DNA from 3 places in the Moritella sp. 36 genome. Region 3 is predicted to be linked to each of the others. Evidence: predicted binding sites of a transcription regulator. Region 3 holds the regulator's gene; each other region holds the start of a gene.
What was found. The regulator sigma-54, encoded in region 3, starts transcription at its own class of promoters, with help from an activator protein. The targets are predictions, from matches to a motif close to GTTGGCACGNNNNTNGNNT.
Positions count from the first base shown of each region.

Region 1: HWV03_RS08935 (HAD-IIB family hydrolase) is a predicted target of sigma-54. The motif match lies at 1,820-1,838, and genes of this name have one in related genera.
Region 2: glnK (P-II family nitrogen regulator) is a predicted target of sigma-54. The motif match lies at 2,175-2,193, and genes of this name have one in related genera.

Region 1 covers NZ_CP056120.1:1,982,464-1,985,753, reverse strand. The annotation lists gene HWV03_RS08945 (DUF4184 family protein) at 1-408, opposite strand, end outside; gene trhO (oxygen-dependent tRNA uridine(34) hydroxylase TrhO) at 630-1,634, opposite strand; gene HWV03_RS08935 (HAD-IIB family hydrolase) at 1,877-3,290, shown strand, end outside.
Region 2 covers NZ_CP056120.1:4,639,996-4,643,285, forward strand. The annotation lists gene HWV03_RS20635 (anthranilate synthase component II) at 1-364, opposite strand, end outside; gene HWV03_RS20640 (ammonium transporter) at 543-1,775, opposite strand; gene glnK (P-II family nitrogen regulator) at 1,788-2,126, opposite strand; gene HWV03_RS20650 (PKD domain-containing protein) at 2,637-3,290, shown strand, end outside.
Region 3 covers NZ_CP056120.1:235,651-238,940, forward strand. The annotation lists gene rapZ (RNase adapter RapZ) at 90-953, opposite strand; gene hpf (ribosome hibernation promoting factor) at 1,096-1,383, opposite strand; gene HWV03_RS01090 (RNA polymerase factor sigma-54) at 1,415-2,932, opposite strand; gene lptB (LPS export ABC transporter ATP-binding protein) at 2,982-3,290, opposite strand, start outside.

The sequences.
Region 1 (3,290 bases), 1.7 Mb from region 3:
CGAAAATATTTTTCTGTTCCAGAACTCACTGTTCACAACTAACGAACCGTCAAAATGACTCGTCGCATCCCACAGCACATGACTGTATGCACCGAGCAATACCCCAAACACGACTAAAAGATACGAAGACTTTCCGAATGACCAATCCCTTCGCGGCAACCGAAACAGCTCAAGAGTTGGCCCCTCGATCCACCGATACCAAACAAGTAACATTAAAAGTGACGGAAGAAGACAATAAATAAGCACCCCGAGCTCTGAATGCCCAGGCGCTTCTGTTGGACTAAGAGCGAAAAGATATGGGAAGTCTGGTGACATGCTTCCAACAACCATTGCAGCAAGCGGAACCTTTCCCCGCGCAATGACTGATACAGGTAGTGCGACTACTGCGTGTGATAATGTGTATGGCATCGTTTTATCTACCTAACAGGTTGTTATTCGGAATGACGTATAACGTGAGTTCCAGTTTAATTTCATTATCATAAACAGTACCAAATACACGATTAATTACAAATAATAACCTCAAACTGCAGATAATAAAAAACCGCAAGTAAGTTACCATTCCAAGTAACCTAACCAGCGGTTTTTATTCTAAGTGTTTATTGCTTATTTAAGTATTTATAACCCAAATATTACTTCGCGTTTTGCTCAGCTTTTTTCTTTGCTTTTTCTACGCGACGTTCATCAATGATGTGTTTAATTTCACCACCAATATGTGACTCACCACGTTTTTCAGCGAGCTCCATTTGACGTTCACGCTCAGCAAAACGGCTACGCTGTTCATCTGTCACTTGATCATGACAACGGTGACAGCTAAGACCTTTCACGTAATGCTCACTTTGCAGTTCATCTTGTGTTAACGGGTAACGACAAGCGAAGCATTGGTCACATTCACCTTGTTCTAAGTCGTGGTTTACAGAAACACGGCCGTCGAATACAAAGCACTCACCTTCCCACATCGTTTCTTCTTTTGGCACTTCTTCAAGATACTTAAGAATACCGCCATCTAAGTGGTAAACTTCGTCAAAACCTTGCTCTTTTAAATAAGCTGTCGATTTTTCACAACGGATACCACCTGTACAATACATCGCTACTTTCTTGTGTTTTTCTTTGTCCAAGTTGTTTTTCACATACTCAGGGAATTCACGGAAAGTCGCAGTATTCGGGTTTACAGCGTTTTGGAATGTACCGATCTCAATTTCATAGTCGTTACGTGTATCAATCAAAATCACTTCAGGATCAGAAATAAGTGCATTCCAATCTTTCGGTTTTACATATGTACCAACAACTTGGTTAGGATCAATACCTTCAACACCCATGGTTACGATTTCTTTTTTCAGCTTAACCTTAGTACGTAAGAACGGATTCTCATCGTTATAAGATTCTTTGAAAGAGATTTCGCCCAGACTTGGGTCTTGAGATAAAAAGCTTAATACAGCATCAATACCTGCTTGTGGCCCAGCAATTGTACCGTTAATACCCTCGGCCGCTAATAACAGCGTACCGCGAACATCTTGGCTTTCCATTTTTGCTAATAAAGGCGCGCGTAACGCTTCGAAATTCTCTAAACGTACGAATTTATATAATGCACAAACTGTAATTTGAGCGGTATTTTTTGTAGTAATTGGTGCTGACATTTGGTTATTCCCCATTGAGCTAACTAGAACGTAAATCCAGAGCTGTAGATTAAGGCGGCGATGTTAACAGAAATACCCTATAGCGACCAGAAAAATTGATGTAGATCAATAAATATCACCTAACATCCCTTATTGAAAAACTTAACCTTACACCTTAGAGGTATTTTCTATTAAATTAATCAATATGTGGCACAGTTATTGATTAACTTATTATAAGATTCGCTCATTCAAGGATGGCTATTATGATAACAAACCCGCAACTAACCGCATTTATTGAGCGTAATAAGCTAGAAACCGCTTATTTAACCGACGCTGCAAAATGGTACACAGGGCTAATATCGGCAATCAGAGCGCACCAGCATAGTGCAATAAACAGTGCAGCAACAGATATTGACCGCATAAATAAAAAACAAGCACCTGTTTTAATTGGTATTAATGGTTGCCAAGGCTCAGGTAAATCAACACTCGCCGATTATCTCGCGACCTATTTAACCAGTGTCTATAAAATGAATGTCGCGGTTCTCTCTCTCGATGATTTTTATTATAGCCACCAGCAACGTAAAAACTTATCTGAGCATGAGCATCACTTATTACAAACTCGGGGAGTGCCAGGAACACATAATTTATCACTCGCGCACAGTACCTTAGATAAGTTGCGATCTGCTAACAATAAATCAACACCAGTTGCTCTGCCTCGGTTTAATAAAACTACCGATAACCCGTACCCAGAATCAGAGTGGCCAGTAATTCATGGCGCTGTCGATGTCATTATTCTTGAAGGTTGGTGCTTAGGCGTACAAGCACAAACAGATGAGGCACTATTAGAACCTGTCAACAACCTTGAAGCGGCGAAAGACAAATACGGTGTTTGGCGTCGCTATGTGAACAACCAAATCAAACATCACTACGCTGCGCTTTATGAACGACTTGATATGTTAGTCATGCTTAAAGCGCCGAGTTTCAATACCGTTTACCAGTGGCGACTTGAGCAAGAGTTAAAATTAAAGCAGCAAGCACTGACACTCAATTCCCCACTTGACCGGGTCATGAACAAATCTGAGATAAAACTGTTTACAGCTTATTTCGAACGGCTCACCGAGCATGGATTAACGACATTACCCGCATTATGCAATTGGGTTTTTGAAATGGACAGTAGCCGCAACATAGTGCATTCATACAGTCCTCAGTCAATGCAGCTTAATCATTACCCTGCCATTTTTACAGATCTTGATGGTACTTTGCTCGATCATGACAACTACAGTTTTACGCCCGCATTAAGTACGCTCGCCAAATTAAAGCGCGCGGCAATACCCGTTATTCCAAATACCAGTAAAACTTATGCCGAATTACTCGAACTAAGAAAACAGTTAGATTTGAATGGGCCTTTTATTGTTGAAAATGGCGCTGCTATTTACATCCCAGTTAACTACTTTAGCCACCAACCTATCGGTACAATACAACAAGATGGTTACTGGGTTAAATCTCTCGTACATTCACGTGACCATTGGTTATCACTACTTCCGACTGTGCCTGTCGAATTAACCGCGTTGTTTACCGGTATGAATACCATGACACTTAACGACATTGTTGATGCGACAGGATTGGATGAGGCAAGCGCAGCGCTTGCAAGTCAAAGAAAATATGGCGAACCCGTAC
Region 2 (3,290 bases), 630 kb from region 3:
AAGGGTTATTTAACCCCGCAAAAACGCCTTTACCTTTATGCTGTATTTTCGATGTTTTACCATGCATCACTTTTTTAGCTTTAATGACATTTGCGCCAAATACTTGGGCAATAGATTGATGACCAAGGCAAACGCCTAAAATTGGTATTTTCCCCGCAAACTGTTCGATAACAGATAATGAAATACCAGCATCGTTGGGTGTACACGGTCCTGGAGAAATAACCAAATAATCAGGAGACAAGATAGATATTTGCTCCAGTGAAATTTCGTCATTACGCCTAACGACAACTTCTTGCCCAAGCTCTGAGAAGTATTGAAATAAATTAAACGTAAAACTATCGTAGTTATCGATAATAAGTAACATGCGGAATTAAAATTCTAATGAGGAAACTGAGTGAATAATATCATAGGTAGAAATTGGATTCTAATAATGTGCCTTCGAATAAATCGACACGACTGAGTCATCTTTATGTTTAAAGAAACAAAGAAAAAGCTCAGCAGTTGCTGAGCTTTTGTTATTTATAACCTGCTATTAGCTCAATTTATTTAACTGATACAAACTCAGGGTAAGCATCGATACCACAGTCAGCCATATCCATACCTGTAACTTCTTCTTCTTCAGTAACACGAATACCCATTGTCGCTTTCAGTACAGCCCACACTAAGATACTTGCTGCGAATACCCAAGCAAAGATAATCGCTGCGCCGTATATTTGAGCACTAAATGTTGCATCTGAATTGCTAAATGGAACAACCATTAAGCCAAATAGACCACAAACACCATGTACTGAGATAGCACCAACTGGATCATCAATCTTCGCTTTATCTAATGCTACGATACTAAATACGACTAACGCACCACCTAAAGCACCCAATAATGTAGCAAATGCTGGTGCAGGACTCAGAGGGTCTGCCGTGATAGTAACCAAACCAGCTAATGCACCATTAAGAATCATTGTTAAATCAGCTTTGCCCCACATTAATTTAGTAATGAGCAATGCAGCTACAGCACCGGCAGCCGCCGCCGCGTTCGTGTTCAGAAAGATTTGACCAACAGCCGTTGCATTTTCAGCATCTGAAAGTAGTAGTTGTGAGCCACCGTTAAAACCAAACCAACCCATCCATAAGATAAATGCACCTAATGTTGCTAGTGGCATATTTGAACCAGGGATTGGATACACTTCACCGTTCTTACCATATTTACCCTTACGAGCGCCCAATAGAAGTACTGCAGCAAATGCAGCCGTCGCACCAGCCATGTGAACAATACCTGAACCCGCAAAATCAGAGAAACCAGCTTCAGCTAAGAAACCACCACCCCAAGTCCAGTAACCTTCCATCGGGTAAATAACACCAGTCAAAACGACCGTGAAGGCGAGGAAAGCCCATAGTTTCATACGTTCAGCAACCGCACCTGATACAATCGACATTGCTGTTGCAACAAATACAACTTGGAAGAAGAAGTCTGATTCTAATGAGTGATCAGCGCCCTCAGATTGTGAGCCAATTAAAGAACCAAATGATGGGATGATGCCGCCTTCAGCATTACCAACATACATGATGTTATAACCGACTAATAAAAACATGATACATGCGATAGAATAAAGCACGATGTTCTTTGTCAGAATTTCAGTTGTATTCTTAGATCTAACGAGGCCAGCTTCGAGCATAGCAAAACCTGCCGCCATCCACATCACAAGTACACCTGACATTAAAAAGTAAAAAGTATCGAGTGCAAAACGCAGCTCAGTAACTGTAGTTGTTAGCTCTTGCATAATTTATTTCCTTTAAATTGCTTCTGAGTCCATTTCGCCCGTACGGATACGCACAACTTGTGTTAAATCGTAAACAAAAATCTTACCATCACCAATTTTTCCCGTATAAGCAGCACTATTAATAGCTTCAATTACGCGATCAACATTTTCACTCTGTGTTGCGATTTCTAACTTAACTTTAGGTAAAAAATCAACTTGATATTCTGCACCACGATACAATTCGGTATGACCTTTTTGACGACCAAAGCCTTTCACTTCAGTTACTGTTAATCCTTCAACACCGATATCTGCTACTGCTTCACGAACATCATCGAGTTTAAATGGTTTAATGATTGCGCTTATTAGCTTCATAAAGAGCTCCTTGCCTGAGTGTATTGAGTATCTATATGATTAAACTTAATTCAACGTCCGTGCCAACAATTAAAACAAAGTAAATTCAACAGTTTAATATAACACCCCCACATTTACGCATCTATAAAGCACTAACTTGGTGCAGCAGCGAAGTTGTTAACCCCAATTCAGTGCAATTGTTGTTCAAATGTTAACAACTATAAAATGTGAGATCGTAATCCCACTTTTAATAACTTCTTATACCTTAAAATTACGTAATAAATTAATTAATTTTAATTGTTAATCATTACTACTAATTAGGCTCATTTAAGTCTAAATAATTAAGTTTGATATAATTCATTTAAAATAAATTAAATCATTTCAATAAGAGCACCAGACAAAAGGTGACACAACGTTTTGTACCACAATCAAATTGGTACTTCTTATAATCGTTATAATGATAATGTGCTTCCAACCCGAGTAGCCAAGATGGATCTGTTACTCAAAATATAAACTCATGGAAGAAATACGATGAAGAAATTACTACTGGTAGCACTATTATCAACGCTTACAGCTTGCGGTTCTGAGGATGTATTTGATAATGACGATAAGGATGACAAATTAAAAACGATATCATCCGTGAGTTTTTCAGCTACACCTAGTGATATAAACTCACCCATTTATAATTTCAGTTCCGTTTATACCGTAAATGATGTTGAGCAATCCACTGACGACATGACTTTTAACTGGTCAGTAAGCTTAGAAGGTGAAGGACAAGTAACCTCATTATATCCAGAACAAGCACCTCAATATGAGTTTAAAGAAGCTTCCACCTACAAAGTAAAGTTAACTGTAGAGAATCATACTGGAGAAGCTTTAGCTCAGTTTTCAAAAAATTTAACAATCAGTGCAGAAGATATAGCTACACAGCCCCTATCCCCACGCGCAATAATAGGCATTACGGATAGAGCAACAACGGTATATACGTTTAATAGCGATTCCTCTAGCTATAGTGAAGGCTCTTTATCTCAAATTGATTGGGTGATTGAAGGTCAAGAGTTGTCAGGACCTCAAGTCACCCATAGTTTTAGCAAAACAGGGCAACATATTGTTCATTTAAAAGTCACAGCCGAAGATAACACCCAAGCAACAACAGCAACGACTGTTTACGTTGTTGATGAAATA
Region 3 (3,290 bases):
TTCTAGCTTAATCTGTATTTATAATCAGCATTAACAATAAAGTAAAATAATTAACTGTTTAGATCGTTAACGCCATTGCAAATGAGTACCTAGATAGTTTTATGTTTATTTTTTTCTAAGGTTTGATGGCGAGTTTGCACTACACGATTTTGTAGTTTAAAGCTCTTTGCTAATTGTTCAGCAATGAATACCGAGCGATGTTGGCCGCCTGTACAACCGATAGCAACGGTGACATAACTGCGGTTATTTTTTTCTAACATTGGCAACCAAGTCGTGAGTAAGTTTTCAATCTGTTGTGAAAAGCTCATTACATCAGGCTGTTGGCTCAGGTATTTAATGACGGGTTCATCAAGACCTGTGTAAGGTTTTAATTCTGGGATCCAATGGGGGTTTGGTAGAAAACGGACATCAAATACATAATCGGCATCCATAGGTAGGCCATGTTTAAAACCAAATGATTGAAATACTAAGACAAGTTGGTTGTTTTTCTTTCCTAAAATACGTTCTTTAATCTGTTCACTGAGTTCATGAATATTGAGTTCAGTAGTATCGATTTTTAAATCAGCAAGTAACGCTAAAGGGCTTAATCGTTTTTTTTCTATTTCAATCGCTTGTGATAGAGATAGCTCATCTTTTGTTAACGGATGAAGGCGTCTGGTTTCACTATAACGTTTGATAAGGACTGACTGGTTAGTATCAAGAAATAAACTAGTCAGATCGGTGCTCGTTCTTAACTCTGTAATTATGTCGTTTAATTCTTTTTTTTCTGTCGGTAAATTACGGACATCAATACTCACTGCCACTTTTTCGGTTTGGTCATTTAAGGTTTTTAGCAGTTGTGGTAGTAATTTTACTGGTAGGTTATCTACGCAATAGTAGCCTAGATCTTCAAGCACGCGTAATGCAATTGATTTACCAGATCCTGACTGGCCGCTGACTATTATTAATTTCATCTTTTATCCTCACAGCGATATAAAATAATGGGTTCATTATCCCGCAATTGATTTGGATATGATATGTTTTAATTATGTCAGAAGCATTAATACCTAAAGGAAAAAGTGGTTTTCCTTTAGGTTATCTGTGGCGAGATTAAAATTAATGACGAATCAACTTCTCTTTATGCTTAATCACTTGGCGATCGAGCTTATCCAGTAAGCCATCAATTGCGGCATACATGTCATTGTGTTCATGCACGGCAAAGATCTCCCCCCCATTTAAATGTATTTTTGCTTCTGCAATTTGAAGTAATTTTTCGACATTTAAAATCACATGGATATTGTTTATATGATCAAAATGCCGTTCTAATTTGGAAAACTTGCTATCAACATAATCTTTCAGTGAGTCTGTAATGTTTACATGTCTACCGGTTAAATTAATTTGCATATATGTCTCCCCTATGAAGGTTGGATTAGCCTTATAATAGGCTTTTACGCTGATTAGACGGTGGTATACTTAGTGCCTCCCGATATTTTGCAATCGTACGTCTAGCCACTTTGATACCTTGATCAGCAAGTAAATCAGCAATCTTGCTGTCACTTAATGGTTTAATGACATTTTCTGCCGCGACCAATTTTTTTATTAATGCTCGAATAGCGGTTGATGAACATTCTCCGCCATTGTCAGTACTTACATGGCTTGAAAAGAAAAACTTAAGTTCAAAAATACCGCGTGGTGTATGCATAAACTTCTGCGTTGTTACCCGTGAAATGGTTGACTCGTGCATTTCCACTTCTTCGGCAATATCATTTAAAACCATAGGTTTCATGGCTTCATCGCCATACTCAAAAAAATCAATTTGTCGTTGAACAATACTTTTAGTTACTTTTAGTAAGGTTTCATTACGGCTATCTAAGCTTTTAATAAACCATTTAGCTTCTTGTACATGCGTTCGAATAAACTGCCCATCGCTGCTACTACGATTGCTTGTCGACAAGTTTGAATATTCATTGTTCACTTTTAATCTTGGCACAATGTCAGGATTTAACTCGACTACCCACTGATTATTTTTTTTCTTTACTAAAACATCGGGAATTACATAAAGCCCTTCAGTCTGATCGATAACATTGCCAGGTCTGGGTTCTAGACTCTGAATTAATTGCATGATCTCTTTAAGCTGTGGTTCTTTTAATTTTGTCTTACGGCTTAATTGACGGTAGTCGCGATTGCCTAATAAATCCATGTGAGACTGAATTATTTGCTGACATTCTGTTAACCAAGGTGTGTTTTTAGGTAAATGCTGGAGTTGGATCAATAAACATTCTTGTAATGAACGCGCTGCAACGCCGATGGGATCGAAATGTTGAATACGCTTTAATACTGCTTCTATTTCGTCTAATTCAACTTGCTCTTCACTATTTTCTTTACTACTGTCGCTAAGTTCTTGGTGACCGTTATTGACGCTAGACAGGATGTCTTCACAAGTCTGATTAAGGTAGCCATGATCATCAATGCCATCAATAATCGCAACGGCAATAGCACGATCAGTGTCAGAAAATGGGGTTAATTCCATTTGCCACATGAGATGCTCGTATAAGCCTTCGCTGGTCTCACCTTGATAGACTTGGTCTAAACCATCAATACTGCTACCCGCACTGCTGTGAGTCTGTATTTGAGGGGTATAGACATCATCCCAATTACTGTCATTAGGCAATTCATCTGGCATGGCTTCACTGGCGAGCGCATCACTAACTTCTATTTGGCTGGCATCGGTAACTGCGTCGTTATTATTTGGATTATGCTCATCACTACTTTCTGTATCGTTTGCTTGAGCTGTGTTGGGATCTTCTTGTTCCAGTAGCGGATTACTGTCTAATGCTTCTTGAATCTCTTGTTGTAACTCCAAGGTCGATAATTGTAATAATCGAATCGCTTGTTGCAACTGTGGCGTCATTGCCAGAGATTGACTCATACGAAGTTGTAATGATGGCTTCATCTAACGACTACTCTCTCTTCCTTAAATGCGGTAACGTATCAATATCAAACTATAGTCGGAATTGATCACCAAGGTATACTTCTTTCACTTTTTCGTTGGATAAAATCTCTTCAGAAGTACCAGATGCGATCAAATGTCCATGGCTCACAATATAAGAGTGTTCACATACATCGAGTGTCTCACGTACGTTATGGTCGGTAATTAATACCCCTAAACCACGATCGCGCAGATGTTGAATAATTTTTTTAATATCACCTACCGAGATTGGATCAACGCCAGCAAAAGGTTCATCTAATAAAATAAACTTTGGATCTGCCGCAAGCGCGCGGGCAATCTCAACACGGCGGCGTTCACCACC